One region of the Bacillus sp. FSL R7-0646 genome, then DNA from elsewhere that is predicted to be linked to it. Evidence: a T-box and tRNA genes for the amino acid it is inferred to sense, from the RefSeq annotation. Region 1 holds a T-box; the other holds one or more tRNA genes.

What was found. The T-box of region 1 lies ahead of tyrS (tyrosine--tRNA ligase). A T-box ahead of a tRNA ligase gene usually reads a tRNA of that ligase, here a tRNA-Tyr.
Region 2: it has a tRNA-Tyr gene. The T-box ahead of tyrS (tyrosine--tRNA ligase) is inferred to sense a tRNA for this amino acid. The anticodon was not compared.

Annotation. Positions count from the first base shown of each region.
Region 1 covers NZ_CP150217.1:2,982,032-2,997,656, forward strand. Annotated here, with positions in the region: gene ezrA (septation ring formation regulator EzrA) at 1-790, opposite strand, end outside; gene hisJ (histidinol-phosphatase HisJ) at 979-1,791, shown strand; gene refZ (forespore capture DNA-binding protein RefZ) at 1,784-2,422, opposite strand; gene MKY62_RS15485 (GAF domain-containing protein) at 2,551-3,045, shown strand; gene MKY62_RS15490 (GGDEF domain-containing protein) at 3,059-4,759, opposite strand; gene rpsD (30S ribosomal protein S4) at 5,089-5,691, shown strand; gene MKY62_RS15500 (hypothetical protein) at 5,992-6,222, shown strand; gene MKY62_RS15505 (DUF805 domain-containing protein) at 6,512-6,949, opposite strand; gene MKY62_RS15510 (MBL fold metallo-hydrolase) at 7,445-8,206, opposite strand; gene MKY62_RS15515 (Lrp/AsnC family transcriptional regulator) at 8,339-8,758, shown strand; gene MKY62_RS15520 (hypothetical protein) at 8,809-8,955, opposite strand; gene tyrS (tyrosine--tRNA ligase) at 9,088-10,353, opposite strand; T-box leader at 10,401-10,641, opposite strand; gene acsA (acetate--CoA ligase) at 10,695-12,413, opposite strand; gene MKY62_RS15535 (GNAT family N-acetyltransferase) at 12,569-13,201, shown strand; gene MKY62_RS15540 (acetoin utilization AcuB family protein) at 13,223-13,867, shown strand; gene MKY62_RS15545 (acetoin utilization protein AcuC) at 13,864-15,024, shown strand; gene motS (flagellar motor protein MotS) at 15,086-15,625, opposite strand, start outside.
Region 2 covers NZ_CP150217.1:904,447-920,071, forward strand. Annotated here, with positions in the region: gene MKY62_RS04465 (ABC transporter permease) at 1-482, shown strand, start outside; gene MKY62_RS04470 (ABC transporter permease) at 495-1,385, shown strand; gene MKY62_RS04475 (aromatic acid exporter family protein) at 1,415-2,485, opposite strand; gene MKY62_RS04480 (glutamate-1-semialdehyde 2,1-aminomutase) at 2,738-4,036, opposite strand; gene bcp (thioredoxin-dependent thiol peroxidase) at 4,200-4,673, shown strand; gene perR (peroxide-responsive transcriptional repressor PerR) at 4,886-5,323, shown strand; gene MKY62_RS04495 (YgzB family protein) at 5,372-5,719, opposite strand; gene MKY62_RS04500 (nucleotidyltransferase-like protein) at 5,937-6,821, shown strand; rRNA gene MKY62_RS04505 (16S ribosomal RNA) at 7,109-8,658, shown strand; rRNA gene MKY62_RS04510 (23S ribosomal RNA) at 8,833-11,763, shown strand; rRNA gene rrf (5S ribosomal RNA) at 11,934-12,049, shown strand; tRNA gene MKY62_RS04520 (tRNA-Asn) at 12,059-12,133, shown strand; tRNA gene MKY62_RS04525 (tRNA-Ser) at 12,140-12,231, shown strand; tRNA gene MKY62_RS04530 (tRNA-Glu) at 12,246-12,320, shown strand; tRNA gene MKY62_RS04535 (tRNA-Val) at 12,438-12,513, shown strand; tRNA gene MKY62_RS04540 (tRNA-Met) at 12,535-12,611, shown strand; tRNA gene MKY62_RS04545 (tRNA-Asp) at 12,626-12,702, shown strand; tRNA gene MKY62_RS04550 (tRNA-Phe) at 12,713-12,788, shown strand; tRNA gene MKY62_RS04555 (tRNA-Thr) at 12,792-12,864, shown strand; tRNA gene MKY62_RS04560 (tRNA-Tyr) at 12,872-12,956, shown strand; tRNA gene MKY62_RS04565 (tRNA-Trp) at 12,964-13,037, shown strand; tRNA gene MKY62_RS04570 (tRNA-His) at 13,058-13,130, shown strand; tRNA gene MKY62_RS04575 (tRNA-Gln) at 13,139-13,210, shown strand; tRNA gene MKY62_RS04580 (tRNA-Gly) at 13,264-13,338, shown strand; tRNA gene MKY62_RS04585 (tRNA-Cys) at 13,352-13,422, shown strand; tRNA gene MKY62_RS04590 (tRNA-Leu) at 13,433-13,521, shown strand; tRNA gene MKY62_RS04595 (tRNA-Leu) at 13,536-13,617, shown strand; gene MKY62_RS04600 (Rap family tetratricopeptide repeat protein) at 13,947-14,987, shown strand; gene MKY62_RS04605 (hypothetical protein) at 15,042-15,179, shown strand.

The DNA of each region.
Region 1 (15,625 bases):
TCAATTCTTTCAAAAGGTTTTCGAGCTCCTTCTCCACTTGAATATGATCGAGCTTATACCCTTTATCGATCATTTCCTGATAGCCGGCTTTCAATTTTGCGATTTCCTGCGGAACTGTCTGCTTGCAGCTGGCAAGCAGTTTCGGCACATCGTCTATGTATGATTGAAGCTCTTCAAGCAAACGGTCTTGGGCAAGCAGCACCTTTCTGGCTTCTATGTAATTTCCGCCTTCTGTTTCCTCTTCAAACTGTTTAATGCCTTCCCACACGGTATCGAGGTCGGCTTCAATTTTCGCATAGAGGTCTCCGTACAGGTGGCTGTATGCCAAAAGGTTTTTCCGCACTTTTGTATAACGTTCTTTTACCTCTTCGATTTCTTTGCGGTTCTGCTCTTCGCTTGAGACAAGATCGGCGATTTCCTTTAAGATGTCTTCAATGTTGGACTCAGCCGCTGATAAAAGATTCTCAATATGCGCGAGCACCTGTTTCGATTTTTGAAAACGGTATTTGTCGGCGCAATCCTCGGCTTCAAACAGAAGCTCTTCGACTTTGGGCATATGCGAGGTGACGATTTCATCCCATTCCCGGCGCCATCTTTCAAAGAATTCCTCAGTCTGCCCCGTCATTTTCAGATGCTTGATTTTTGACATCTCTTCCACAATCGAACGGTTCATGATTTCGATTTTCCAAGCTTCTAAACGGTCGATCTCTTTATATATATTTTTTCTGAATAAGTAGCCCGTAGCGAATAAGATTAAAAATAACGCCAGTAAGCCAATGACAAACTCCATAATGAGCCCCCTTGCTGTTTATCTTGTTCTGTCAGGGTATGATATTTGAAATTGTTATGTAAAAATGAAGTTAAACTATCGTTTTCATTGTTCTTATGATACCATGTAACCAACATTTTTTGAGCAGAATTTTTAATTTTTTTACATCAAAGTGACAACATCTGACTATTTTTTTACGGGGTGACATCATGCTGAAACGAGACGGTCATGTTCATTCTCCCTTTTGTCCGCACGGATCAAAAGACGAATTCAGATATTATATAGAAGAATTGTGCAAAAAAGGCTTCCAATCCGTATCCTTTACTGAGCACGCGCCGCTTCCGCCTTCATTTATTGATCCGACTCCGGAGAAAGACAGCGCCATGCCGATCTCCCAGCTGGGCCGCTATATTGAACGGCTGACCGAACTGAAGGAAGAATACAGAGGACAGCTTGACATTTTGATCGGTCTTGAAGTCGATTATATCCGCGCCTTTGAACATGAAACGAAAGCTTTTCTCGATCAGTACGGCACACATCTTGACGACAGCATCCTGTCCGTTCATTTTTTGCCGGCTGGATCTTCATACATCTGTCTTGACTACGATGAAAAAGCGTTTCAGCAGCTGATCGACTGCTACGGCAGCACAGAGCAGGTTTATCTCGCCTATTATGACGAAATCTATTCTTCCATTGTATCACCGTTGGGAGCATTTAAGCCAAAACGAATCGGCCACATCACGCTTGCGAAAAAATTTGTGAAGCTGTTTCCGTATACGATGTCGGAAAGCGTTAGAAAATCGGTCTCCTCCTGTCTGGATGAAGCCGCAAAACGCGGACTTGAACTTGACTTTAATACGGCCGGCCTCCGCAAGCCTTATGCAGGCAACGTCTATATGGAAGAATGGATGATAAAAGAAGCGGAACAAAAAAACATCCCGCTTGTCTTTGGGTCTGACGCCCACCAAGCAGAGGATGCCGGATTTGGTTACGAACATTTTGAGAGCCGCTTTGTTAAATAACGGCGGCTTGCCGACGCTCTCTGTACAACAGACTGAGAAGCCATGTTTTGACTTCCTTGTAATACGCCTGATAAAAGTACGGCTCGTGCGGCTGTACATAAAGCACTTCTGAAATATATTGAGGCTGCAGATAAGGCATCATTAAAAGCGACTTCAGCTGAATCATAAAATGGGAAAGGGGAAAACGGGAAAATTCGTTGTCCTCATTTCCCTTTTCAATGATCAGATGGAGAATGTACTTTTCTTTCGTTAAATATGTCGACATCACTTCACGATTCAGTGTGGAATCAATCGTGACTTCGCGATAGACAAACCGAGTTAATTGACGATGTTCATGCTGATACGATAGAATATCAAAAACCAATTGAAGAAGGCAATCCGTTGCACCTGCATCCTGAAGGCGTTCATGGCCCTTTTCAAGGATTCTTAAATATCCTTCATAAAAACGGGATACTAAATGCTCCATTAACCCGCCTTTTCCATTAAAATAATAGGAGATGTGGGCGACATTGACATTGGCTGCTCGGGCAATTTCGCGGACTGATGTTCCTGAAAAACCTTTTTGGTTGAACAGTTCCACGGCAGATTCGATGATCCTGTCCTTCGTGGTTGGAGTAGCGTTTGATCCCATCTTGTTTCACCCCTTCTTACTTAAAACAATTCCACTTCAAGCGGAGTTGTTCCTGTAAAAAGCGCTCGACAAATAGCATCACGGCAAGCGCGTTTTTGCCATTTCAAAGAAAAAGCGAGGGAAATATAATGTTTCATGTCGAAAAAACAGAAGGCAGTAAAGAAAAAAAATACGAGCTTCTCCTCAAACAGATCGATGCGCTGACAGAAGGCGAACCTGATATGATCGCCAATACAGCAAACGCTTCCGCTCTTTTGTATCAATCATTGGAAGACGTCAACTGGGCGGGCTTTTATTTTGCCAAAGACGGTGAGCTTGTGCTCGGGCCGTTCCAGGGACTTCCTGCATGCGTAAGAATCCCGTTCGGGAAAGGCGTCTGCGGCACCGCTTATACAAACGGCCGGGTCGAGCGCGTTGAAGATGTGAACGCATTCCCCGGACACATTGCGTGTGATGCAGCGTCCCAATCCGAAATCGTAGTTCCGCTTGAAGTTGACGGGAGCATCATCGGAGTGCTCGATATCGACAGCCCGATTAAAAACCGCTTCGATGAAACTGATGAGTATTATTTGAAAAAGTTCACGGAGAAGCTTGGAGAGCGTTTAAGCGAAAAGAGCCGGTAATTCCGGCTCTTTTTTAATGTGTCATAAACTTGTTTTTCCCGTTCCGCTTTGCATTGTACAGCGCGACATCCGCTTCTTTAAAAAGGTCGGATAAAGATTTCGGACGATCCTGAGACCAATGGGATACCCCGCACGAAATCGTCACCGTCGGATCCGTACATTCCCTGACAAGCATTATGAGCCTTTCGGCAAGCATTTCACCGGCGTTCAGCCTTGCTTTCGGCAAGTATACCGCAAGCTCTTCTCCTCCCCACCTTGCTGCGACATCCTGATCGCGGATGTTTCGCTGGATCACCCGGGCGACTTGTATAAGAATATCATCGCCTTTCTGATGGCCGTACGTATCGTTAATCTGTTTAAAATCATCAATATCGATCAATACAAGGACGCCGCTCTCGTCCAATTTCATACTGTACCCGATTTTCTCATCGAGATGGCTTCTCGAGTAGAGCTCTGTCAAACGGTCTGTCTGAACAAGATACTTCAGCCGGTCGCGCAGCATCAAATTCGATACGGCGAGCGTGGAATGCCTGATCAGCGTCTGAAACAGCTTAAACATCTCAAACGAAAAGGAGCAGACATTTTTTTTCAACACGATGACAAATCCTTTGTTTTCATTATTTTCCAGCATCGGAACGCCCATTAATGAAGCATATCCTTCATTCCCAAAAAGCGAAGAACCGTTTCCGACAAACACCCCGTTTTCCTCTGATATCTTCTCTTTGACATAGCGGATGTATGGAAGGGCCTCATCCGTCTGAAAAAAACTAGTGCTTTCCGGCAGCAGGGTTTCCTTGCCTAAGTGATTTTTATAAAAAAAGCCCACCTCTTCGGCGCCGAATGAACTGATCAGCCTTTCGGACAAGCTCTTCATCATATCCGGAAGGCGTTTCGTCCGGTTCAGCTGATGCGATGTTTCATTAATCAGCTCCAAATTTGAAATCATATTCTGCGACTGTTCGTAAAGCCGTGAATTTTCAAATGCTTTCCCTGCCGCATTCGAAATAATGCATATATCCGCTGCCGTATCGGCAGCGCCTGGTCCAAAGGCTTTCAAAACGCCGTACGTTCCCTGCCGGCCTTTAATCGGAATGTATACTTCCGCTTCATTTTTGCTCTTCTCCTGTCCTGATAAGTATGCCTCCAAGGCAAAAGAATCGGTCGATTCGCTTTGCACATCCAACTCTATCGCAGGGAGGTTGATGTATTGATCCTCATCGTATGACAAGAAAAGACAATACGTTAAAAAAGGAAACACACTCCTTAAGCTTTCGAGCATTGTCTTCAGCACCTGCTCCTGATCCATCAGCTCATGCAGCAGCTCCGTCTTTTCATAAATCTTTGTTTTCTTAAGCTCATCACGAAATAATGCGTCAAGCTCCAGACAATGCACCAAAAACAGATGAATGGATTCCGCGAGACGTTCTGGTAATTTATGTTTCTTTTGACATGAAAGTTCTATATATTTGCTGTTTTCTTCTATTGTTATAATGGTATGATAATCGCTCACTCGGCTGATCGGATCACCGTCGCCTCTCGATCCCTGCAGTCTTGAAGAAGGCTGCACTGTTAGAGATATAAACGAAAAAAATGACTCTGCTGCCGCTTTTAGCCAGGCAACAGAGTCGTCGTACGAGACGGCCGGCTTTTTTAAAAAAAATTGAAACAGCTTTTGATGAAAAGACAGATATAGGTCTTCAGTTTGTTTATTCATGGTCATCACCTTAAAAAATCCGTTTTTTGTATTTTATTTTCCTGACTATATCACAAAAACAGGACTATATACTTATAAACAGTCCGTTCCTTTCGGGACGATCCATGAATGGTTGACTTTGCCCGGCGGACATTATATAATCTTCTTTGTGTGAAATAATGCAGCCTTTTTGTTCTGCTTCTATGTTTCATTTTGTTCCTTATTTATTAAGGTGTATCGTGTAACTCTTTGCTGCTGGAGCGAGGATACATGAAAACAAAATGGACATGGCTGAATTGAACAGATGGGTTTTATTTTCACAAAAATAAAACCAAAGGAGGAGTCACATTATGGCTCGCTATACAGGTCCAAGCTGGAAATTATCCCGCCGTTTAGGCATCTCTTTAAGCGGTACGGGTAAAGAATTAGAAAAACGTCCTTACGCACCAGGTCCTCACGGTCCGGGACAGCGTAAAAAACTATCAGAATATGGTTTGCAATTGCAAGAAAAGCAAAAGCTTCGCCATATGTACGGTGTGAACGAACGCCAATTCCGCAACCTTTTTGACAAAGCTGCGAAAATGGCCGGTAAACACGGTGAAAACTTCATGATTCTTCTTGAGTCACGTCTTGACAACATCGTTTACCGTCTTGGCCTGGCGCGCACTCGCCGCCAAGCACGCCAATTGGTAAACCACGGTCACGTTCTTGTTGACGGAAGCCGCGTTGACATTCCGTCTTACCAAGTTAAACCTGGCCAAACGATTTCACTTCGTGAAAAATCTCAAAACCTTTCTGTCGTTAAAGAAGCGGTTGAAGTGAACAACTTTGTTCCTGAATACCTGACTTTTGACGCTGAAAAGCTTGAAGGTTCACTAACTCGCCTTCCAGAGCGTTCTGAGCTTCCTGCTGAGATTAACGAAGCGCTGATCGTTGAGTTCTACTCTCGTTAATAGAAAATGCTCTTTAAAGAGCATGGGCAAAAACCCTAGAATTGTTGACATCCCAACGATTCTAGGGTTTTTTGTTTACTCCCCGTTGATTCTGGCTGCTGATAGATCTGATGATTCACTTTCAAATGATATCTGTGATCACATTCATCCTGGTTCGAAATTCGCCCGCCGAAATAAAACAGACCCGCCTCATAAGAGTAAGGTACCTTCTCACAAGCAAACATCTCCTTTTCTCCTTTAAACATCTTCGGTAAAATTAAATCGTTGGTTAGACAATGAAAGCGGAGGAGTGGCCGACAAATGCTTTTGTTTTTTGCTAAGTTTGTCTTGTTCTACGTATTCTGTTCAGTTGCATTCGCCCTTTTCAAAGTCATGTACTACAATATCAGCAAAAAATGGGTTACAAAGACGGCGGAGGGCACTAAACTGAATTGGGCTTTGAATGTCTTTCTTAAACACGGCAAAAAAATGGACAGCAACGACTGCTTTGTTATGGGGGTTTTAGCGGGATGGTGTGCGATTTATTTATAAAAAGCTTCCGAAAAAGGACCGAGATCCGTGTCGCGATGCAGCCACAACTGAACTTCAGCGACTGCTTTTATTTAGTCTCGCCGATTTGACTGTTCTCCGGTATCACCATACGATCCTCAATCGCTGCTGAGAGTGATACCGCCAAACACTCTTCGGTATTGCTGGCACATTGAACAAAGCTCCGATGATATTATTGAAGGGTTGCTCAATAAAATTAAAAATTCAGGTCTGCTTCAGTATATAAAAAAACCCCAATCGCCAGATGATTTTCTAACAATTGGGGGCCAATTTACGATACATTTACTTTTGGATTTGGTCCATATTGATTTTCTTTTGCTTCGCCAGCCTGACAGTAAAAAATAAGCAGAATGACAGCACCGATAATCGGCAAAAAGCCAATTAAAATCCACCAGCCGCTTCTCCCGGTATCATGCAGCCTGCGGACATTGACAGCCAAAGAAGGCACCAAAACAGCCAACTGATAAATAAAGATGAGAATGTATCCGAGGAACCCCCCGCCATACCCAATGATATATCCTACTTGATATCTGTCATATCCTTCTGCTGTCATGATTCCTGAAATAAATAAACTTACTACCATTAATGATAAGATAAATAATATAAAGCATATGATGCCGTTAAATACATGAAACAACCAGTATTCCTTTCGTCTTGCTCTCCCTTCAAAATTCGCATAATTCTTCAAGCCTCTCCAATACCACTTCATACAATTTCCTCCACTGCCAAATCTATAAATTTGCGAAAAACATATGAATTATACCATAAAATATCATTTTCGACCATTTACTTGAAGGGATGTTTTGATGCCTGTTCGGAAAGAACATTTTTTCTATGGGCTTTGAGCTTACATTCATATCATAGGAAAAACAATATACAGTTTCCATTTAACCATTGCTTCTGTATAATATGAATCATTCATTTCGCCTCCGTAGCTCTAGAAGGGAAGAGCGCCGTTAAACATTGTAGGAACGGGTCGCAAGGCAAGGGTTTCAGAAGCACCGAAAAGCAAATAGCTGAGACAGGTGGAATTCCTGTCGGTGAAAGTCCGTAGGGAAGCGTGTTCTCCCCTAGCCTATGCTTACGGAAGGAGTGCGGGTTCGAATCCCGCCGGAGGCATTGATTACATCTCTGGTCTCGAAGAAGAATTAAAAAACAGACAGAAGTTCACTGTCTGTTTTTTACGGCTTTGACCTGTCATATATTAAAATGTGTAAGATTCGCCGTCATCCGGCACAAGTACGCGCGAGGACATTCCTTTTTCCTGAATGAAGCTCTTCAATTCTTTTCGTGATAAAGTCCAATGGTTGACAGCCTCCATATGACTGGAAATGATTGTGGCCTTAGGTGCAGCTTGATAGACTTCAGCAATATCCTCTTTTCCCATCACAAGAGACCCTCCTTCAAAGAACTGATTGTCTCCTCCGTTAACGACTATGACGTCCGGCTGATGCGCAGCGATTTCTTCCCGGACACCTTCATACCAAACTGTATCCCCTGCCACATACAGCGTTTTCTCCTTTGAGTGTTTGAAGACAACGCCGCACACTTCTCCGGCAAGCTTTAATATCTCTCCCCTCCCATGCTCGCCTTTTGTTTTGATTAATTGAATCCCCTCAAACACCGTATCTTTTGTTAAGACCTCTATATTATGAAAACCGGCTTTTCTCACTTCCTCAGCATCTGCTTCATTTTGGACAAACAGTTTGATTTCTTTCGGAAGCAGATCTTTGGCAGCATCGTCAAAATGATCTAAATGCAGATGAGTGACGATGACTGCGTCTGTATTCTTGACGAGCTCGTCGGTTGGCACAGGCAGGCTGACCAAAGGGTTGTTTTGCTCTTGTCTTGCTGAGTTCGGGAAAGGAGGGTAAGCGCCTTTTTCAGCCAGCATCGGATCTATTAAAAATGTTTTGCCCGCATATTTGACGGCCAATGTTGCATTTCGAATTTGTTGAATATTCATAGTTATCATGCCTTTCCTTTCATTTACGATTAGTTTATACTATGACCGATCAACATTTAAATAGATAAAATCAAGTCTTTACAGCGTTTGACTTGATTTTTGAAAAACGTTCATTTGAGAGGATTTGATGAAATGCTGGATCATACAGACAAGCAAATCATAGAGGAATTATCAAAAAACAGCCGGATGACCATGAAGGAATTAGGAGAGAAAGTTCATTTGACAGGTCAGGCGGCTTCAGCAAGGGTTGCTAAATTAGAGGATCAAGGAGTGATTGAAGGTTATACCATACAAGTGAATCAAGTGAAACTCGGGTGTTTTATTCACGCTTTTATCAATATCTATACAAAAAGCACTTATCATAAGCCTTATCTTTCATTTATTAAAGCACAGCAGAAATACATCATTCATAACTATAAAATCAGCGGAGACGGCTGTTATCTTCTTGAATGCAAGTTTCCGTCAAATCAACAGTTGGACCAATTTTTAATAGACTTAAACCATCATGCAAATTATAAACTGTCGATCGTTATCAATAAAACGGGTGGGTAAAGAGACTGCCGGCCGTTTTATTGATAAAAAAGAGGGCCTCTAAAGACCCTCTACTTCAGCCGCTTTGCTGCATTTTCCGTCTGATTCAATTGATTGTATCCGTCAGCCGACTGCTGCACCTCTTGTTTTCGTTCCGTTTCCAGCTGCTTGTGGTAATCTTCCATAAATTTTTCTTTGGCTGCAATGAACAGGTTCATGCTACATTCCTCCCTCTTCAACGATGGAAACGCTTTACCTATTACATCTATATTTTTGACATTTCCTGAATGAACATGCATTAAACATGTTGACACAAAAAAACCCTTGCCGTTTGGCAAGAGTTTTTTTGATTACTTATAAGTCAGCAGGAAGTATTTCTTTTTACCGCGGCGAATGACGGTAAACTGTCCTTCGATGCGGTCGTCGGCGGTGAGGACGTCCGCAACATCGGTGCGGCGCTCGCCGTTAACGTATACCGCGCCATTCGTGATATCTTCGCGCGCCTGCCGTTTAGACGGAGACAGCTTTGATTGGACGAGTATTTCAACAAGAGGAAGTTCATCCGCTTTCTCGACCTCCAGGGAAGGAACCCCTTTAAAGCCGACTTTTACTTCTTCAGCTGTCAATTGTTTGATATCTCCGCTGAACAGTGCTTTTGAGATGTTGACGGCCTGCTCAAACGCTTCACGGCCGTGTACAAGAACGGTCACTTCTTCGGCGAGGCGCTTTTGCGCTTCGCGTTTTTCAGGCGCCGTCTCTGTTTTTTCAGCGAGATCTTCAATTTCTTCTTTTGATAAGAAAGTGAAGTATTTTAAGTATTTCACGACATCCCTGTCGTCGGTATTGATCCAGAACTGATAAAACTCATACGCCGACGTTTTCTCTTTATCAAGCCAGATCGCGCCGCCTTCCGTTTTTCCGAACTTCGTGCCGTCTGCTTTTGTCACAAGCGGAATCGTCAATCCGAAAGCTTTTGCATTCTCTTCGGATTTGCGGATGAGTTCGAGACCTGATGTGATGTTGCCCCACTGGTCGCTTCCGCCGATCTGAAGCTTGCATTCCTGGTTTCTGTACAAATTCAAGAAATCGAGAGACTGCAGGATCATGTAGCTGAATTCAGTATAAGATATGCCTGTCTCGATTCTGGAGCTTACCGTATCCTTGGCAAGCATGTAATTGATTCCGAAGTTTTTGCCGACATCGCGCAGGAAATCAATGACGTTCATTTTGCCGATCCAGTCATAGTTGTTCGCCATGATCGCCGGGTTCTCTTCAGCTTCAAAATCAAGGAAACGCGAAAGCTGGTTTTTGATTTTCTGCGACCATTCGCGGACGATTTCTTCATTGTTCAGCGTGCGCTCCGCTTTCTTTCCGCTCGGATCGCCGATAAGGCCCGTCGCCCCGCCTACGAGCGCAATCGGACGATGTCCGGCCAGCTGGAAGCGGCGAAGCATTAAAATCGGCAGCAGGTGGCCGATATGCAGACTGTCAGCTGTCGGATCAAATCCGGAGTATAAGCTGATTTTCTCTTTATCGAGCAGTTCTCTCAAGCCTGCTTCATCGGTTTGCTGCTGAATCAGTCCCCTGAAGGACAAATCATCAAGTATGTGTGTCATCATCAATTAGCTCCTTTTTTCCAAAATAAAACGCCCCTTCGCAAAAACGAAGGGACGATAAAAATCGCGGTACCACCCTGCTTAAAAGAACGCATGGCCGCGCTCTTTTCACTCTCGTTGATAACGGAAAAGCTTCCGTTCTTCTGCTACAGAAAGCCCGGAAGGCTTTTTTCGCAAAAGCGGTTCATGAGTGTAATTCAAACCATCCATATGTGCTGATTTTCACCGGCCATCAGCTCTCTAAGACAGGGAAGGATGCGTTCTACTGATCTCAGTCTTCACCTTTTGAATATTCGACTAAATCTTTTTTAACATAATATTTTTGCATTGTCAATGAGACATCAGTCTTCCATCGATGAGAGATCGCCTGCCGGAAGGTTCAGCTCCCATGCTTTCAGGACGCGTCTCATGATCTTTCCGCTTCTTGTCTTCGGCAGTTTATCTTTAAATTCGATTTCCCTTGGCGCGGCATGTGCGGCCAAGCCTTGTTTCACGAACTGCCTGATTTCTTCTTTTAACGCATCTGACGGTTCATAACCGTCCCTCAAGGCGATGAACGCTTTAATAATTTCACCCCGGACGGGATCCGGTTTGCCGATGACGCCTGCTTCAGCGACGGCCTGATGCTCAACAAGCTTGCTCTCGACTTCAAACGGGCCGACGCGTTCGCCCGATGTCATGATGACATCGTCGATCCGTCCCTGGAACCAGAAGTACCCGTCTTCATCCATGTAGGCGGAATCTCCTGACACATACCAATCGCCCGGCATAAAATAGGAGCTATATTTTTCAGGATTGTTCCAGATCGAATGCATCATCGACGGCCAGCCTTTTTTAATGGCGAGATTTCCCATTCTGTAAGGAGGCAGTTCATTTCCCTGGTTGTCGACGATTGCAGCCTCTACACCGGGAATCGGCTTGCCCATTGATCCCGGTTTAATTTCCATGCACGGGTAATTGCAGATGAGCTGCGATCCTGTTTCAGTCATCCACCAAGTATCATGAATCCGGTTGCCGAAGACTTTATGCCCCCACCTGATGACTTCGGGATTTAACGGCTCCCCTACGCTTAAAATATGCCGCAAGGAGCTTAGATTATATTTATTCACAAGATCGTCGCCTGCACCCATCAGCATCCGGAAAGCCGTTGGCGCGCTGTACCATACCGTCACTTCCATTTTTTCAATCGTTTCGTACCATGCCTCAGGACTGAATCTGCCGCCTACGACAACATTCGTAGCTCCATTCAGCCACGGACCGAAAATCCCGTAAACCGTTCCGGTGACCCAGCCGGGATCAGCGGTGCACCAATAGATGTCATCGTCATGCAGATCAAGAACCCATTTGGCTGTTTGATAATGCTGGATCATTGCTTTATGGACGTGGAGAACCCCTTTTGGCGCGCCGGTCGAACCCGACGTATAGTGAAGCAGCATCCCGTCTTCCTGATCCACCCATTCAATCTCAAGATCAGTGTCTGCTTCCGCCGCTTTCGCGTAATAATCAATGACAGGTCCTTCTTCCTTTACGCCTTCTCCAACGACAATGATTGATTCAAGATCCGGAAGTTCATCGGCCGGCACCCGTTCAAGCAATTCCGGCGTCGTCACGATGACCTTCGCTCCGCTGTTTGCAAGCCTGTCTTTGACGGCACCTTCCATAAACGCTTCAAATAACGGCCCGACGATCGCTCCCAATTTGATGGCGCCGAGAAGAATAAAATAAAGCTCGGGCGATCTCGGCATAAAAACAAACACACGGTCTCCCTTTCCCACATCGGCATGCTGCTTTAAGACATTCCCGGCTTTGTTGGTTTCATTTTTCATCTCTCTGAAAGTGTACTTTTCTTCGCGGACCGGATCTTTGTAGTAAAATGCCACTTTGTTTTTCAAATTTGACTCAGCGTGGCGGTCGATAGCTTCATAAGCTGCATTGATTTTTCCCGTTTTGTGCCATAAAAAATGCTTTTCGGCATCCTTCCAGTCAAATGTCCGGTATGTTTCATCATAGTCTTTCAAGTTGTAATTTCCCTTTTCTGCTGGCAGCGCTTTCAATTCCATGCCCATCCCCCTTTGTTCGATCATCAAAATATATTATAGTATAGATTTTTTATTTTCTCAATTTTTAAAAAATACTCTTCTCTCCTATGAAAACGCTTAATATTTTGGTATGTTATGTATAAAAGACTTCAACTAAGATGTAAGGCGGTGGATACGTGGAGCATCACAAAACTTATCATGCCAAAGAATTGCAGACCGAGAAAGGCTCTGTGCTGATAGAGGGCCCTATCAGTCCCGAAAAACTCGCAGAATATGAATTTCACGACGAGCTTACAGCCTTTCGCCCATCACAAAAACAACATGAAGCATTAATCGAAATCGCAGGGCTTCCCGAAGGACGAATCATCATCGCCCGTTTCCGGCAAACCATTGTCGGCTATGTGACATATGTTTATCCAGACCCGCTTGAAAGATGGTCTGAAGGAAACATGGAAAATTTAATCGAGCTTGGAGCCATCGAAGTCATTCCGGCGTTCAGAGGTCACTCTGTCGGGAAGACGCTGCTTGCGGTCAGCATGATGGATCCGCAGATGGAAAAATATATTATCATCACGACTGAATATTACTGGCATTGGGATCTAAAGGGGACTAACAAAGATGTTTGGGAATACAGAAAGATGATGGAGAAGATGATGAATGCCGGAGGACTTGTCTGGTTTGCGACAGACGATCCGGAAATCAGCTCCCATCCCGCCAACTGTTTAATGGCACGCATCGGAAAAGAGGTCAGTCAGGAATCGATCGAGCGTTTTGACAGACTCAGATTCCACAATCGTTTTATGTATTAAGGGAGCAAAGGGGACCTGAATATGATTGTTGAAAAAATCATGAAACGGGATGTTGTGACACTATCCAGAACCGATACGATTGAAGAAGCGATCAAACGCATGCGAACATTCCACATAAAGCACCTTCCCGTCATCAATGAACGGGGAACGGTCATAGGCATTGTCACGGACAGGGACGTCAAAACAGCAAGTCCGAGTATCTTTGCCCAAAACAGATCTAACGAAGATTTAAAAAAGCCGGTGGAACTGATCATGTCCAAAGAAGTGATCACCGGTCACCCGCTTGATTTTGCCGAAGAAATATCAGCCGTCTTTTTTGAACACGAAATCGGCTGCCTCCCGATCGTAAAAAACGGAAAGCTTGTCGGCATCGTGACAAAATCCGATTTGCTGCATACGTTCGTTCAGCTGACAGGAGCCCATTTTCCAGGCTCCCAAATCGAAATTAAAACCGATCATATCGCCCGAAGCCTCGCTGATATCAGCGCCATCTTCAGCAGGCGCCAAATCGCCATATTGAGCGTGCTCGTATATCCCGGTGATGAAGATGATTCGAAAATACTCGTGTTTCGCGTTCAAACGATGAATCCCGCCTCTATCATCAAAGACGTAAAATCCAAAGGGTATCAGGTTCTTTGGCCGGCTGTTCAAAGGGATTTGCCATGAAGGACAGCGTATTTATTTTTTCTCCCTCATATCAAACCTATCAATTTCATCAAGACCACCCGTTTAATCAGCTGCGAGTCTATGTAACATACGATCTTTTGAACACGGTCGGCGCATTTGAACCGGGAGAAACGATTGCCCCGCGCGCAGCGACAGAAACCGAGCTCGAGCTTGTTCACACGGGCGATTATATCAGGGCCGTCCAGCTTGCAGGGGCGGGAAAGCTCCCGGCAGCCGAAAGCGAAAACTACGGGCTTGGAACGGAGGATACCCCTGTTTTTGCCGGGATGCATGAAGCCGCCTCCCTTTTGGTAGGCGGAACGCTGACGGCTGCAGACTATGTCATGACGGGCAAAGCTAGACACGCCCTCAATCTTGGAGGCGGGCTTCACCACGGGTTCAGAGGAAGGGCTTCAGGCTTTTGCGTCTATAATGACAGTTCAGTTGTGATACGTTACTTGCAGAAAAAATATCATGCGAAAGTTTTATATATTGATACAGACGCCCATCACGGCGACGGGGTGCAGTTTACGTTCTATGATGATCCTTCCGTCTGCACCGTCTCGATACATGAAACAGGCCGCTACCTATTCCCGGGAACGGGGCAGGTTCAGGAAAGAGGTCATGGCGAAGGCTACGGCTATGCTTTTAATATCCCGCTCGATGCCTTCACAGAAGATGAGTCTTTTCTTGATTCCTACCGGACGGCTGTTTCTGAAATAGCCGAGTTTTTCAAACCGGATGTCATTTTGTCGCAAAACGGAGCTGACGCACATTACTACGATCCGCTGACACACTTGTGCACGACGATGAAGATTTACGAAGAGATTCCAAAGCTCGCTCACGAACTTGCACACACCTATTGCAGCGGAAGATGGATCGCTGTCGGCGGAGGCGGCTACGACATTTGGCGCGTCGTACCGAGGGCATGGGCAAGAATCTGGCTTGAAATGAAAGGGATGGAACCAGAGGAGAAAATGCCTGAAAAATGGCTGAAAAAATGGGGGAAACAGGCATCTGTCCGGCTTCCTGCCAACTGGTCCGACCCGGAAGATTTGTATCCTCCAATTCCAAGAAAAACCGAAATAACGGAAAAAAACGCACAAACCGTTGCCAAAGCCCTTTATCCGATTCGCTCTGCCCAGCGTACCACTTAATATGAAAATTGCGGCACACAGAAAAGGCCTTGCTTTTGTGCAAGACCTTGCTTTCTTCTCATTATTGTTTTGCGATGACAATCTCGACGCGCCTGTTTTCCTTCATATGGCTCTCAGTGCGGTTGTCCCTGACCGGTTTTGTATCCGCATAACCGATGGCAAGAAAACGCGACGAGTCGAGCTTTTCCTTCGACGTAAAGTAGCCGATCACAGTGCTCGCCCTTGCTGCAGAAAGCTCCCAATTGGATGGAAAACGGTAAGTCGAAATCGGGCGGCTGTCCGTATGCCCCTCCACACGAATCGGGTTGGACACCGATTTGAGAAGGACGGCGATTTTATGCAAAAGCGGGTGAGCTTGGTCTTTCAGATCCGCTTTCCCTGAATCAAACAAAACCGCTTCCTGAAGGACGAGAATGACGCCCCGTTCGTCACGCTTGGCCGCAATCAAACTTGACAGTTCGTTTTTTTCAATATAGTCATTGATTTTCTTTAATAAATCATCTTGGCTTTTAGCCGTTTTTTCAGCCTTCTGATCGCCCGCGTCTTTTTTCAACTCTGCGGCGGATTTGCCGTCGGCCCTGTCTTGAAATGAACCGACTGC
Region 2 (15,625 bases), 2.1 Mb from region 1:
TCGAAGCCATTACGTACATTCATACATTGGACACCCTTTTGCACGGAAGATTTGATCAGTTTGCAGAAGCCATCCGCCATTTAATTCTGCCGGGAACGGCTCTTGCCACCATTCCCGCAGCGATCATTGCGAGAATTACGAGAGCCAGCATGATAGAGGTGCTGCAGTCCGATTATATCCGCACGGCAAAAGCAAAAGGCGTGCATATGTTTTTCGTCATCTATAAGCACGGTTTAAAAAATGCATTCATTCCGGTATTGACCGTCATCGGCCTGCAAACCGGACTGTTACTGGGCGGCGCAATTTTAACAGAGACTATTTTTGCCTGGCCCGGCATCGGCCGGTACATTTATGATGCGATCAGCTACCGCGACTACCCGGTTATCCAATCGGGCATCCTCGTGATCGCCTTCATCTTCGTCATGATTAACTTCATCGTTGATCTGCTGTACGCCGTCATCGATCCGAGAATTAAATATTAGGAGGCGGGAAACATGGTTGTGCTTCAAAATGAACAGCAGAGGGAGGACGTGAAGGTGCGTTCGCCTTTGGCGGAACATATTCGGCGGTTTTTTGAGCATAAATTGGCTGCCGCCGGCACGATTCTAGTCGCGCTGTTTATCCTGCTAGCCATCTTCGCGCCGCTCATCGCACCATACGGAATAAACGACCAGTCACTGTCAGACAGGCTCGCCGCTCCGTCTGCGGAACACCTTTTTGGCACGGATGACTTTGGCAGGGATATTTTCTCTAGGGTGCTTTACGGCGCAAGGCTGTCTTTATGGGTCGGCTTTTTCTCCTGTTTGGCATCGGCCTTGGCGGGGACGCTGCTAGGGCTGATCGCCGGTTTTTACGGCAGATGGGCTGATGCATTGATTTCACGGCTGTTTGATATCATGCTCGCGTTTCCGAGCATTCTGCTGGCGATCGCCATTGTAGCGATTCTGGGGCCTTCTCTTGAAAATGCCCTGATTGCCATCGCCATCATCAACGTTCCGACGTTTGGCAGGCTCGTTCGTTCAAAAGTGCTCAGCATCAGGCAGGAGGAGTATATCTTATCAGCGCGTGCTGTCGGGATGTCCAATATAAGGCTGATGTTTAAACACATTCTCCCCAACAGCATGGCCCCGGTTATCGTTCAAGCGACGCTGAATATTGGAACCGCGATTATAGAAGCGGCCGCGCTCGGATTTTTAGGGTTGGGGGCGCAGGCGCCGAACCCCGAGTGGGGAAAAATGCTTGCGGATGCCAGGCCTTACTTGGCGCAGGCTCCATGGACATTGTTTTTTCCGGGATTTGCGATCATGCTGACCGTTCTCGGCTTTAATCTGATGGGAGACGGCCTGCGCGACACCCTTGATCCGAAAATGAAGGAAGGAAAATAAAAAACCGGTTAACATATTCTTTAACCGGTTTATTCTTCCTCAACTTCAAGCTCGCTGTCTTTTTTGTGGTACGTCTGAAAGCTTGAGAGCAAGGTTTCCAAATGCTCAAGCTGTTCTCGGTATTCTACAGTGCTCGCCATAATGGTCAGCATATTGTAGTCCAACAGTTCTTCTTTTAATTTGTCCTGGTTTTTCAGGAATGATTCGGTCAAGTGCTGTTTGTACACGTCTCCTTCTTCGTGCAGGTCGACGTGATCCTGCGTTTTGATCCTGCCGACGAATCTCATTAAAATTCGTTCGTGCCAATGGAGGAGATAATCGAGCTCTTCGACCAGCGTTTCTTGAAATTCTTCAGGCATGTGATAAAACTCGTTTTCAAGCCGGTGCAGCTTTTTCAGGGCATCAAGCGCACGGTTGGATGCAATGATCGCCTGTCTGAACAGCACGAGCTTTCGCTGTTTTACATATGTGGAACGTTTTAAATAGCTTCTTTCTTCTTTGTAGAGCAAGTAAAGGTGGTCAACCTTCATCATTTTTTCTTTCAGTTTTTCAATGTCTTCTTTCAGCATGGAATGTTCCGTTGTCTTCCGCGTCAACAATCTGATCCATTTAATGACTTCATCTGTATTTTCAACAATATGGCTGACGAGCTTCGTTTCATATTTAGGCGGCAGAAAAATCAGGTTGACCAAGAACGCAGACAACACGCCCAAAATAACCGTTCCGGTTCTCACCAAAGCAAACCATAAAAAGTTGTCGCCGGAGCTCTCCAGTATGGCAATAACGGTGACAAGAGCGATCGAAATCGTGTTCTCGATCTTCAGCTTCAAGTTGATCGTAATGACGATTACCGCCGTCAATCCGATGATGATCGGACTGGGTTCAAAAATAAGTCCAAAAATAATGGCTGTGGCTGCTCCGATAATGTTCGCCTGCACTTGATCGACAATCGTCAAAAATGAACGATAGATCGAAGGCTGGATCGCGAAGATAGCCGCGATTCCCGCGAAGACAGGAGTCGGAAGGCCGAGCCAAGACGCGAGGTAAAGCGCAAGCGTAATGGCAATGCCTGTTTTGAAAATACGGGCACCAAGTTTCATTAGGCTGTACTTGCATCCCTTTCTATAATAAAATTCGTTCTTTACAGAAAATGAATTGTAGTGAACATTCCCTCTCTGTTAATTTGCCAAACAATAAAGTAATATACAGCGATCTTCCGAAATATTCAACCCATTTTTAAGAAAAAACAAATCATTGACAAAAAAGAAAGACAAGCCGGCGGAAAGTGCCTGTTCACCGCGCTTTCAAAGTGCTCCGCATTTGATAAAAAAGAGAGCGGATCCGCTCTCTTTTTACATGCGCTGTTTCAATTGTTTAAATGAGTCATCCACGGCTTTGAGCGTATCTTTAATGTCCTCTTCCGTGTGCGCGGTGGTGATAAACCATGCTTCATATTTTGAAGGCGCAAGATTGATTCCGCGCTCAAGCATCAGTTTGAAAAAGGCCGCGAACATGTCTCCGTCCGTATTTTCGGCTTGCTCATAGTTTTCGACTTTTTCGTTCGTGAAGTATACGGTGAGCGCGCCTTTTAGACGGTTGACAGTGATGTCGATGCCGTGGGTCTCGGCATGTGCCAGGATGCCTTCTTCAAGCATGGCGCCGAGGCGGTCAAGTTTTTCGTATGTGCCTTTTTCTTTCAGCACTTCAAGGCAGGCGATGCCAGAGAGGATGGAAGCCGGATTCCCCGCCATCGTGCCCGCTTGATAAGCAGGTCCGAGCGGTGCGACTTGTTCCATAATCTCTTTTCTGCCTCCGTAGGCGCCGATCGGCAGGCCGCCGCCGATGATTTTGCCGAGCGCCGTCAAATCAGGTTTGACGCCAAGAAGATCCTGGGCGCCGCCGTACATAAAGCGGAAAGCGGTAATGACTTCATCGTAGATGACCAGGGCTCCCGCCTTATGTGTCAGTTCATTGACCTGCTCGAGGAATCCGCTCTTCGGTTCGACGATCCCGAAGTTTCCGACAATCGGTTCAACGAGGACTGCCGCAATATCGTTCCCCCATTTATCGAGCGCTTCTTTATAGCTGTCGATATCATTGAAAGGAACGGTAATCACCTCGTTGGCGATGCTTTTTGGAACCCCGGCGGAATCAGGCGTGCCGAGCGTTGACGGTCCTGAACCGGCCGCCACCAGCACAAGATCGGAATGGCCGTGGTAGCAGCCGGCGAACTTGATGATTTTCGTTCTGCCTGTATAGGCCCGGGCGACGCGAATCGTCGTCATCACAGCTTCCGTTCCCGAATTGACGAATCTCACTTTATCCAAGGCAGGAATCGCTTCCTTAAGCATCTTGGCAAATGTCACTTCATGCTTTGTCGGCGTACCGTAAAGCACCCCGTTCTCAGCAGCTGTTTGAATCGCTTTCGTGATATGCGGGTGGGCGTGGCCCGTAATAATCGGTCCGTACGCGGCAAGGTAGTCTATGTATTTGTTGCCGTCCACATCCCAAAAATAAGCGCCGCTTCCCCTTTCCATCGCGACGGGAGAACCTCCGCCGACCGCTTTGTAAGACCTTGAGGGGCTGTTGACGCCTCCGACTATATGTTGAAGAGCTTCTTCATGAAGCTTTTCAGATTGAGTATGCTGCATAATATCCTCCTCATTTTTGCACCTTTATCTATTTCTATATTTTCTATATTGTAACACGAGGCGGACAGAGCGCAAAAAAGAAGCCGCCGAACATTTGAACAAGAGGGCGCTGTTTTTTATAATGGGGGAAAGCAAGCGATTAAACATAACAGGAGGCAAAACAATGACTGTTGAAATTGGACAAAAGGTGCCTGATATTGAACTGCTGGGCGATCACGGAGAAAAAGTAAAGCTGTCGGATTTTGAAGGAAAGTATGTCGTGCTCTATTTTTACCCGAAAGATATGACGCCGGGATGCACAACGGAAGCGTGCGATTTCAGAGACCGTCATGAAAGCTTTGCGGAACTTGATGCCGTCATTATCGGAGTCAGCCCCGACGATCAGGCAAGGCATGAAAAATTCAAGCAAAAACACGATCTGCCGTTTCTGCTGCTCGTCGATGATGAACACAAGCTCGCTGAAAGCTTTGACGTATGGAAGCTGAAGAAGAATTTCGGCAAGGAATACATGGGTGTCGAACGGTCGACATTCCTGATTGATAAAGAAGGCCGCCTTGTGAAAGAGTGGCGGAAAGTAAAGGTAAAAGACCATGTCGCAGAAGCGCTTCAAGCAGTAAAAGAAATCGCGGAAGCATAAAGCTCGCTGGGGAGGCCGGACTGTATTTTAGTTTGGTCTCTTTTTACGCTCATATTCGCCTGTCTGATCGGCCATGCTGATCATAGCGGCATTTTTCGCCTTAAAAATAGCTTTTTCACAGGGATTGGAATTGACAAAGATTCTGATCAGGAGTTACACTAATTATAAACGTTATAATGTAAGAATTTTTTTTAGAAGAGAGGTGCATGACGATGGCTGAACATAACCTGAAAGAAGCGTTGGAAGCGTTGAAGGAAACCGGGGTGCGAATTACTCCTCAACGTCATGCCATTCTGGAATTTCTCGTGAATTCTATGTCTCATCCAACTGCAGATGATATATATAAAGCTCTGGAAGGGAAATTTCCAAACATGAGCGTAGCAACGGTCTACAACAATTTGCGGGTTTTTAAGGAATCAGGGCTCGTTAAGGAATTAACGTACGGAGATTCCTCCAGCCGGTTTGACTTCGTGACTTCCGAGCATTATCACGCAATTTGCGAACGCTGCGGGAAAATCGTCGACTTTCATTATCCCGGCCTCGACGAAGTGGAGCAGCTTGCTTCACATGTGACAGGATTTAAAGTCAGTCACCATAGACTGGAGATATACGGTTTATGTCAGGAATGCGACAAAAAAGAAAGCCATTAAAAAGAGCTGGCCGCTTTTTTAACGGTCAGCTTATTTTTGTTGCAGCATTTACTGAGACTTTCGATTATACGATTCGTTAAACTCTTTTCCTTCGAGGTTTTTGTCCAATGTCAAAGGCTCCCTGCAATGCATGCACATATCAACCCGGCCTAAAATCTTGGTCGGTTTTTCACAGTTTGGACAGACGACTTGAACCGCTTTCGTTGAAAGCATGCCGATCCAAAAATAAACCGCTGTGCTCAACAAGATAGACAATACCCCCAAGATCATAAACACCGACATCAAGAGGACCGAGGACCTAAAAAAGACCCCGACATACATAATAATGAAGCCTATAAATACAAGGCTCAACGCAAACGTTCTGATTTTGTTGATTTTACTAGAGTATTTGGCCATATCCATCCCCCTGTCTCTAATATAGCATATCAAAGATGTGTTATTCTTTAATTAAAACGAATCAATTGGAAAATTTCTATAGAGAGTTTTGGGGAAATTGATTATAATAATTCAATGTGTTTTCAAAATAAAGGAGTTTTTATTGGCTCGTAGAAATAGGTAGAAACAAGAGAGAAGCTTTTATGCAACGTATTTACATCGTATTGGAGGAATGGTGATGGAAAATCTTCTCCGTCCGATTTACCAAGAAAGAGCAAGCCGCCCTGACACACTCGCTGTCATGCTGATTGAGAGGAGAAATCAAACTTCATCTGCAACAGATAATTTTGATGCGGCATTGTTGATTATCGTTAATAAGGCTGAAGACCCTGTATTCGTGAAGCATTATGAGTTCGACGGAAAAACGGCTTCTCTTCATATTATTTCTGTTGAACAGCTTCAGGAATGGATTCTGCTTGGAACAAACAGGAGAATCATAGACTGGGTTCTCAATGGAAAGGTGCTTTTCGACCGAAACGAATTTATCGCCAAGCTGATTGATCAGCTCAATACATTTCCGTTTTCAGAAAGAAAACTAAAAATCGGACTTGAATACGGGAAATTAATCAGAAGATATATAGAAGGAAAATCGTTTTTTGAGGACGGTCAATTTTTGGATGCCTACAATTCCATCGTACACGCCCTCCACCATTTGGCCAGAATCGAAGTGATCGATAAGGGGTTTCACCCTGAAGTTACGGTATGGAACCAAGTCCGCCACATGGAACCTCAGGTTTATAAATTGTATAAGGAATTAATTGAAAGCAATGAAAGCTTGCAAAAACGGCTGGAGTTATTATTCCTCGCAAGCGATTTTCTCATTCATTCAAAAGCCGAAATAGGGGCTGCCTATATTCTCAATGTCATGGATGAAAAATCGGTTTGGCAATTTGCCGAACTTCTTAAACATCCGGATCTCAAGTATTTCACGACAGACCTGGGAGTTATACTGGAGTTCTTGGCTGAAAAGGATTTAGTCGGAGTAAAGCCGATAGAGACAAAGGGCCAAAAGATTTTTCACCGAGGATATTTTATTAAAAAAAGTGTTGACACTAATTTATAACGGTGATATATTATTAAGCGTCGCTGTTAGCGGAACGGTTTTTGAACAGAAAGCAGCAGCGACGAAAAATCAAAAAAACATTTGACACTTCTCGTTGAAAATGTTATACTAATAAAGTCGCTTCGGACAGAAGCGGAAATGATCTTTGAAAACTAAACAAGACAAAACGTACCTGTTAATTCATTAAATAAATCGTACATGCGAATGTGCGTAGTCAGGGGCCTGCACGATGCAGGTCATGCAGATGTTGTCACAGGATGTGACGAACTTAATCTGCGCTCCATTACTTCATGGAGAGTTTGATCCTGGCTCAGGACGAACGCTGGCGGCGTGCCTAATACATGCAAGTCGAGCGGACCGACGGGAGCTTGCTCCCTTAGGTCAGCGGCGGACGGGTGAGTAACACGTGGGTAACCTGCCTGTAAGACTGGGATAACTCCGGGAAACCGGGGCTAATACCGGATGCTTGATTGAACCGCATGGTTCAATCATAAAAGGTGGCTTTTAGCTACCACTTACAGATGGACCCGCGGCGCATTAGCTAGTTGGTGAGGTAACGGCTCACCAAGGCGACGATGCGTAGCCGACCTGAGAGGGTGATCGGCCACACTGGGACTGAGACACGGCCCAGACTCCTACGGGAGGCAGCAGTAGGGAATCTTCCGCAATGGACGAAAGTCTGACGGAGCAACGCCGCGTGAGTGATGAAGGTTTTCGGATCGTAAAACTCTGTTGTTAGGGAAGAACAAGTACCGTTCGAATAGGGCGGCACCTTGACGGTACCTAACCAGAAAGCCACGGCTAACTACGTGCCAGCAGCCGCGGTAATACGTAGGTGGCAAGCGTTGTCCGGAATTATTGGGCGTAAAGCGCGCGCAGGCGGTTTCTTAAGTCTGATGTGAAAGCCCCCGGCTCAACCGGGGAGGGTCATTGGAAACTGGGGAACTTGAGTGCAGAAGAGGAGAGTGGAATTCCACGTGTAGCGGTGAAATGCGTAGAGATGTGGAGGAACACCAGTGGCGAAGGCGACTCTCTGGTCTGTAACTGACGCTGAGGCGCGAAAGCGTGGGGAGCGAACAGGATTAGATACCCTGGTAGTCCACGCCGTAAACGATGAGTGCTAAGTGTTAGAGGGTTTCCGCCCTTTAGTGCTGCAGCAAACGCATTAAGCACTCCGCCTGGGGAGTACGGTCGCAAGACTGAAACTCAAAGGAATTGACGGGGGCCCGCACAAGCGGTGGAGCATGTGGTTTAATTCGAAGCAACGCGAAGAACCTTACCAGGTCTTGACATCCTCTGACAACCCTAGAGATAGGGCTTCCCCTTCGGGGGCAGAGTGACAGGTGGTGCATGGTTGTCGTCAGCTCGTGTCGTGAGATGTTGGGTTAAGTCCCGCAACGAGCGCAACCCTTGATCTTAGTTGCCAGCATTCAGTTGGGCACTCTAAGGTGACTGCCGGTGACAAACCGGAGGAAGGTGGGGATGACGTCAAATCATCATGCCCCTTATGACCTGGGCTACACACGTGCTACAATGGGCAGAACAAAGGGCAGCGAAGCCGCGAGGCTAAGCCAATCCCACAAATCTGTTCTCAGTTCGGATCGCAGTCTGCAACTCGACTGCGTGAAGCTGGAATCGCTAGTAATCGCGGATCAGCATGCCGCGGTGAATACGTTCCCGGGCCTTGTACACACCGCCCGTCACACCACGAGAGTTTGTAACACCCGAAGTCGGTGAGGTAACCTTTTGGAGCCAGCCGCCGAAGGTGGGACAGATGATTGGGGTGAAGTCGTAACAAGGTAGCCGTATCGGAAGGTGCGGCTGGATCACCTCCTTTCTAAGGATATTATACGGAATATAAGACCTTGCGGTCTTATAGACAGGTGCGTTTGGATCTTGTTTAGTTTTGAAGGATCATTCCTTCAAAGCGTGTTCTTTGAAAACTAGATAACGAAAGTAGACATTCACATTCAATTGTAATGCAAGATATCACGTAGTGATTCTTTTTAACGGTTAAGTTAGAAAGGGCGCACGGTGGATGCCTTGGCACTAGGAGCCGATGAAGGACGGGACGAACACCGATATGCTTCGGGGAGCTGTAAGCAAGCTTTGATCCGGAGATTTCCGAATGGGGAAACCCACTGCTCGTAATGGAGCAGTATCCATATCTGAATTCATAGGATATGAGAAGGCAGACCCGGGGAACTGAAACATCTAAGTACCCGGAGGAAGAGAAAGCAAATGCGATTCCCTGAGTAGCGGCGAGCGAAACGGGAACAGCCCAAACCAAGAGGCTTGCCTCTTGGGGTTGTAGGACACTCTGTACGGAGTTACAAAAGAACGAGGTAGATGAAGAGGTCTGGAAAGGCCCGCCATAGGAGGTAACAGCCCTGTAGTCAAAACTTCGTTCTCTCCTGAGTGGATCCTGAGTACGGCGGAACACGTGAAATTCCGTCGGAATCCGGGAGGACCATCTCCCAAGGCTAAATACTCCCTAGTGACCGATAGTGAACCAGTACCGTGAGGGAAAGGTGAAAAGCACCCCGGAAGGGGAGTGAAAGAGATCCTGAAACCGTGTGCCTACAAGTAGTCAGAGCCCGTTAACGGGTGATGGCGTGCCTTTTGTAGAATGAACCGGCGAGTTACGATCCCGTGCAAGGTTAAGTTTGAAAAGACGGAGCCGCAGCGAAAGCGAGTCTGAATAGGGCGCATGAGTACGTGGTCGTAGACCCGAAACCAGGTGATCTACCCATGTCCAGGGTGAAGTTCAGGTAACACTGAATGGAGGCCCGAACCCACGCACGTTGAAAAGTGCGGGGATGAGGTGTGGGTAGGGGTGAAATGCCAATCGAACCTGGAGATAGCTGGTTCTCTCCGAAATAGCTTTAGGGCTAGCCTCAAGGTAAGAGTCTTGGAGGTAGAGCACTGATTGGACTAGGGGCCCCTACCGGGTTACCGAATTCAGTCAAACTCCGAATGCCAAAGACTTATCCTTGGGAGTCAGACTGCGAGTGATAAGATCCGTAGTCGAAAGGGAAACAGCCCAGACCGCCAGCTAAGGTCCCAAAGTATACGTTAAGTGGAAAAGGATGTGGAGTTGCTTAGACAACCAGGATGTTGGCTTAGAAGCAGCCACCATTTAAAGAGTGCGTAATAGCTCACTGGTCGAGTGACTCTGCGCCGAAAATGTACCGGGGCTAAACGTATCACCGAAGCTGCGGACTGTTCTTGCGAACAGTGGTAGGAGAGCGTTCTAAGGGCTGTGAAGCGAGACCGGAAGGACTCGTGGAGCGCTTAGAAGTGAGAATGCCGGTATGAGTAGCGAAAGAGGGGTGAGAATCCCCTCCACCGAATGCCTAAGGTTTCCTGAGGAAGGCTCGTCCGCTCAGGGTTAGTCGGGACCTAAGCCGAGGCCGAAAGGCGTAGGCGATGGACAACAGGTTGATATTCCTGTACCACCTCCTCACCATTTGAGCAATGGGGGGACGCAGGAGGATAGGGCAAGCGCGGTATTGGATATCCGCGTCCAAGCAGTTAGGCTGGGAAATAGGCAAATCCGTTTCCCGTAAGGCTGAGCTGTGATGGCGAGCGAAATATAGTAGCGAAGTTCCTGATTCCACACTGCCAAGAAAAGCCTCTAGCGAGGTGAGAGGTGCCCGTACCGCAAACCGACACAGGTAGGCGAGGAGAGAATCCTAAGGTGATCGAGAGAACTCTCGTTAAGGAACTCGGCAAAATGACCCCGTAACTTCGGGAGAAGGGGTGCTCTGTTAGGGTGCAAGCCCGAGAGAGCCGCAGTGAATAGGCCCAGGCGACTGTTTAGCAAAAACACAGGTCTCTGCGAAGCCGTAAGGCGAAGTATAGGGGCTGACGCCTGCCCGGTGCTGGAAGGTTAAGAGGAGCGCTTAGCGTAAGCGAAGGTGCGAATTGAAGCCCCAGTAAACGGCGGCCGTAACTATAACGGTCCTAAGGTAGCGAAATTCCTTGTCGGGTAAGTTCCGACCCGCACGAAAGGCGCAACGATCTGGGCACTGTCTCAACGAGAGACTCGGTGAAATTATAGTACCTGTGAAGATGCAGGTTACCCGCGACAGGACGGAAAGACCCCGTGGAGCTTTACTGCAGCCTGATATTGAATGTTGGTACAGCTTGTACAGGATAGGTAGGAGCCTTGGAAACCGGAGCGCCAGCTTCGGTGGAGGCATCGGTGGGATACTACCCTGGCTGTATTGACCTTCTAACCCGCTGCCCTTATCGGGCAGGGAGACAGTGTCAGGTGGGCAGTTTGACTGGGGCGGTCGCCTCCTAAAAGGTAACGGAGGCGCCCAAAGGTTCCCTCAGAATGGTTGGAAATCATTCGCAGAGTGTAAAGGCACAAGGGAGCTTGACTGCGAGACCTACAAGTCGAGCAGGGACGAAAGTCGGGCTTAGTGATCCGGTGGTTCCGCATGGAAGGGCCATCGCTCAACGGATAAAAGCTACCCCGGGGATAACAGGCTTATCTCCCCCAAGAGTCCACATCGACGGGGAGGTTTGGCACCTCGATGTCGGCTCATCGCATCCTGGGGCTGTAGTCGGTCCCAAGGGTTGGGCTGTTCGCCCATTAAAGCGGTACGCGAGCTGGGTTCAGAACGTCGTGAGACAGTTCGGTCCCTATCCGTCGCGGGCGCAGGAAATTTGAGAGGAGCTGTCCTTAGTACGAGAGGACCGGGATGGACGCACCGCTGGTGTACCAGTTGTTCTGCCAAGGGCATCGCTGGGTAGCTATGTGCGGACGGGATAAGTGCTGAAAGCATCTAAGCATGAAGCCCCCCTCAAGATGAGATTTCCCATTCCTATAAGGAAGTAAGATCCCTGAAAGATGATCAGGTTGATAGGTCTGAGGTGGAAGTGTGGCGACACATGGAGCTGACAGATACTAATCGATCGAGGACTTAACCTAATAAAATAAGTGAACGCTGGCTAAATACGCCACATCGTGTGGCAACGCCTGCATGACCCACATCCTGTGGGCCTCGTCTGCCCGTTATCTAGTTTTGAGAGAATAATTTCTCAAAAAATGCACTTGCATTTTTTCAAATACATAGTATAATGATCTTTGTCACTAAATTGTCTGGTGATGATGGCGAAGAGGTCACACCCGTTCCCATGCCGAACACGGAAGTTAAGCTCTTCAGCGCCGATGGTAGTTGGGGGCTTCCCCCTGCGAGAGTAGGACATCGCCAGGCAGGCATTATTCCGCAGTAGCTCAGTGGTAGAGCTATCGGCTGTTAACCGATCGGTCGCAGGTTCGAATCCTGCCTGCGGAGCCATTTATTGGAGAGCTGTCCGAGTGGTCGAAGGAGCACGATTGGAAATCGTGTAGGCGGCCAACGCCGTCTCAAGGGTTCGAATCCCTTGCTCTCCGCCACTTTAAATACATCTGGCCCGTTGGTCAAGTGGTTAAGACACCGCCCTTTCACGGCGGTAACACGGGTTCGAATCCCGTACGGGTCACCATTCTTTTTTGGACAGCACGCTGAAAAGTATCAGGTTTACACCAAAGCTTTTTAAAGGAAGGCATGCTAAGATCGCAACGTCCTGCTGCAACGCATGCACTTGTAGGTCCTGTACTTCGGAGGATTAGCTCAGCTGGGAGAGCATCTGCCTTACAAGCAGAGGGTCGGCGGTTCGATCCCGTCATCCTCCACCATTTCTATGAAAATCATATTATCGCGGGGTGGAGCAGTTCGGTAGCTCGTCGGGCTCATAACCCGAAGGTCGCAGGTTCAAATCCTGCCCCCGCAACCAAATTACTCATTAATGGTCCGGTAGTTCAGTTGGTTAGAATGCCTGCCTGTCACGCAGGAGGTCGCGGGTTCGAGTCCCGTCCGGACCGCCATTTAAATAGAGGCTCGGTAGCTCAGTTGGTAGAGCAACGGACTGAAAATCCGTGTGTCGGCGGTTCGATTCCGTCCCGAGCCACCATTTGCCGGTCTAGCTCAATTGGTAGAGCAACTGACTTGTAATCAGTAGGTTGGGGGTTCAAGTCCTCTGGCCGGCACTGTTTTGGAGGGGTAGCGAAGTGGCTAAACGCGGCGGACTGTAAATCCGCTCCCTCAGGGTTCGGCGGTTCGAATCCGTCCCCCTCCACCATGTTTTTAGGGGCATAGTTTAACGGTAGAACAGAGGTCTCCAAAACCTCCGGTGTGGGTTCGATTCCTACTGCCCCTGCCAATTTTAATTCACAATTTATGGCGGTTGTGGCGAAGTGGTTAACGCACCAGATTGTGGCTCTGGCACTCGTGGGTTCGATTCCCATCAATCGCCCTTAATATTGGGCTATAGCCAAGCGGTAAGGCAACGGACTTTGACTCCGTCATGCGCTGGTTCGAATCCAGCTAGCCCAGTTTTCATCTTTCTTTATCATCCTGCATATGATAAGATGAATATTAGTTAAAATGCGGAAGTAGTTCAGTGGTAGAACACCACCTTGCCAAGGTGGGGGTCGCGGGTTCGAATCCCGTCTTCCGCTCCAATTCTTAAATGATGGCGGCATAGCCAAGTGGTAAGGCAGAGGTCTGCAAAACCTTTATCCCCGGTTCGAATCCGGGTGTCGCCTTATTTCCCGTGCCGGGGTGGTGGAATTGGCAGACACACAGGACTTAAAATCCTGCGGTAGGTGACTACCGTGCCGGTTCAAGTCCGGCCCTCGGCACCATTGATCACACACATGCCGGTGTGGCGGAATTGGCAGACGCGCACGACTCAAAATCGTGTTCCTTCGGGAGTGTCGGTTCGACCCCGACCACCGGTATCACTAAACATCGTATTGCCAAACGATGAAAGAGCGTTCCTACAAAAGGAGCGCTCTTTTTATTTATTCCTTATCTTGGAACGAAGCCGTAAGAATTTTTTCTTAAGGACTGCGAGCTCCGGAAGCTACGGGAACATACCGTGAGATTTATCGAAATGAGCTTAATACGGTGCAGAAACTTTTACAAAAGCAAAAATATATCTGATGATTTATTATCTATTTATAGGGCGAAAAGTAAATTATTGATACAAACTTCTTTGCAAAGATTGGTAACTTTCTGTAAAATGTTCTCATAGCGATAGAGGCAGTAAAGTGTGGGAGGTTTGACAATGAAAGCAGCAGCCTCTGTGAACGTAGCCAATCTCATCAATCAGTGGTATGTTCACATAAAAAAGAGAGATGTTTCAAATGCCGTAGAACTTAGGGACAGAATAAAAGGCCTTTTAAACGTAATGGAAGAAGATCAGGATGTTTTGCTTTACTTTAATCTACTTGATTACAGGTTCAGAGTATTAATGGAAGACGTCGCGGGGGAGCCGCAGCTTCCGCCTATTGCTGAAGATAAGGCGAAGACAGACGGTTTGTTACGATACTATTACTTTCTCTTTAAAGGAATGTATGAAAGTGCGAGGAGCAACTACTCTAAAGCGCTTAATTGTTTTAGAGTTGCCGAGCGGCAGCTCGATAATGTCGAAGATGAAATCGAAAAGGCCGAGTTTCATTATAAGCTTGGAAATCTCTATTATTTTACGAAAACAACTCTACTTTCTTTTCATCATCTTTCAATCGCGAAGAGCATTTATAGGGCTTATGAAGAATATAAGACACAGTCGATAAACTGTACGGTGCTGCTCGCACTCAATTATATAGACGACGGACGTTTAACAAGAGCTGAAAATATGCTTAAGAGTTGCGCAGAAAGACTGATCAAGATGGGCGATAATCATCTGCTGGCGGCTGTCTACTATGATCTCGGCTTTTTAAAAATTCAAGAGGATAAACATGAAGAAGCACTCGAGTATTTCGACCTCTCATTTAAAACGGATGATATCGAAAAAAATGCGCCTATTATGTACATGCAGTGCATATACGAGTCAGCTAGGTCAACTTATAAGATAGGTGAGGTTGATAAGGCGCTTAAGTGGGTTCATCTTGGTTTTGAGTTTGCTCAGAAAACGGATAATATCAACTTTTCGCTCAAATTCTCGATTCTAAATATATGCTATAGCGCTCCCATCGAGGGTGTACCGCAAGTAAAAGAGTTTATCGAAATGCTCGAGGAGAGAGAGGCTTACGTAGACATTGAGGCGCTTGCTGAGGATGTGGCCAACGTCTACAGCTCATTAAATAATTACAAATATTCCACATAATTCTTGGAAAAAGCAATAAAATCAAGTAAACTAACAGGAAAGGAGGTTCTTTAAATGAAAAAACTTATTGTAACTGCTTTCCTTACTGCATCGCTTGGACTCGTTTTAACCAGCGCAGCAGACTTCCTCGCAGAAAGTATCCAAACAGCAGACTCAGTAACATTACTTGCCTCAAGAGGAGCGGGCTCATAAAACAAAAATACAACAGTAAGAGGGCGGCTATTACAGCCGTCTTTTTTATGATTTCAGTTTTCTTGGTAACTTGAATGCTATACTATAGTTATATCTAAAATGCGAAGTTAACGCTATGCTAGACCGTAATGGCTTATTATATCGAATATACCGCGGGCTAGGGCTTTCCGATAGAATCGGCACGACTCAAATTCGTGTTCCTTCGAGAGTGTCGGTTGACCCCGACCACCGGAATCCTTAGCTCTTTTTAAAGAATTGGATAGAAAACGTTATGATTTGAAATGGTTTTGCACATTCTTTACACATACACATCCTCAACTTCTTCAGGCTTTTCAACTTCCTCAACAGCCTATCTTCAAAAATGTTTACTGTCTCAGTTTCATCTCTTTCCCGAAGCTCTTTAATTAAGTGAGCATATGTATTTGACGTGGTTTCTATATCAGCAT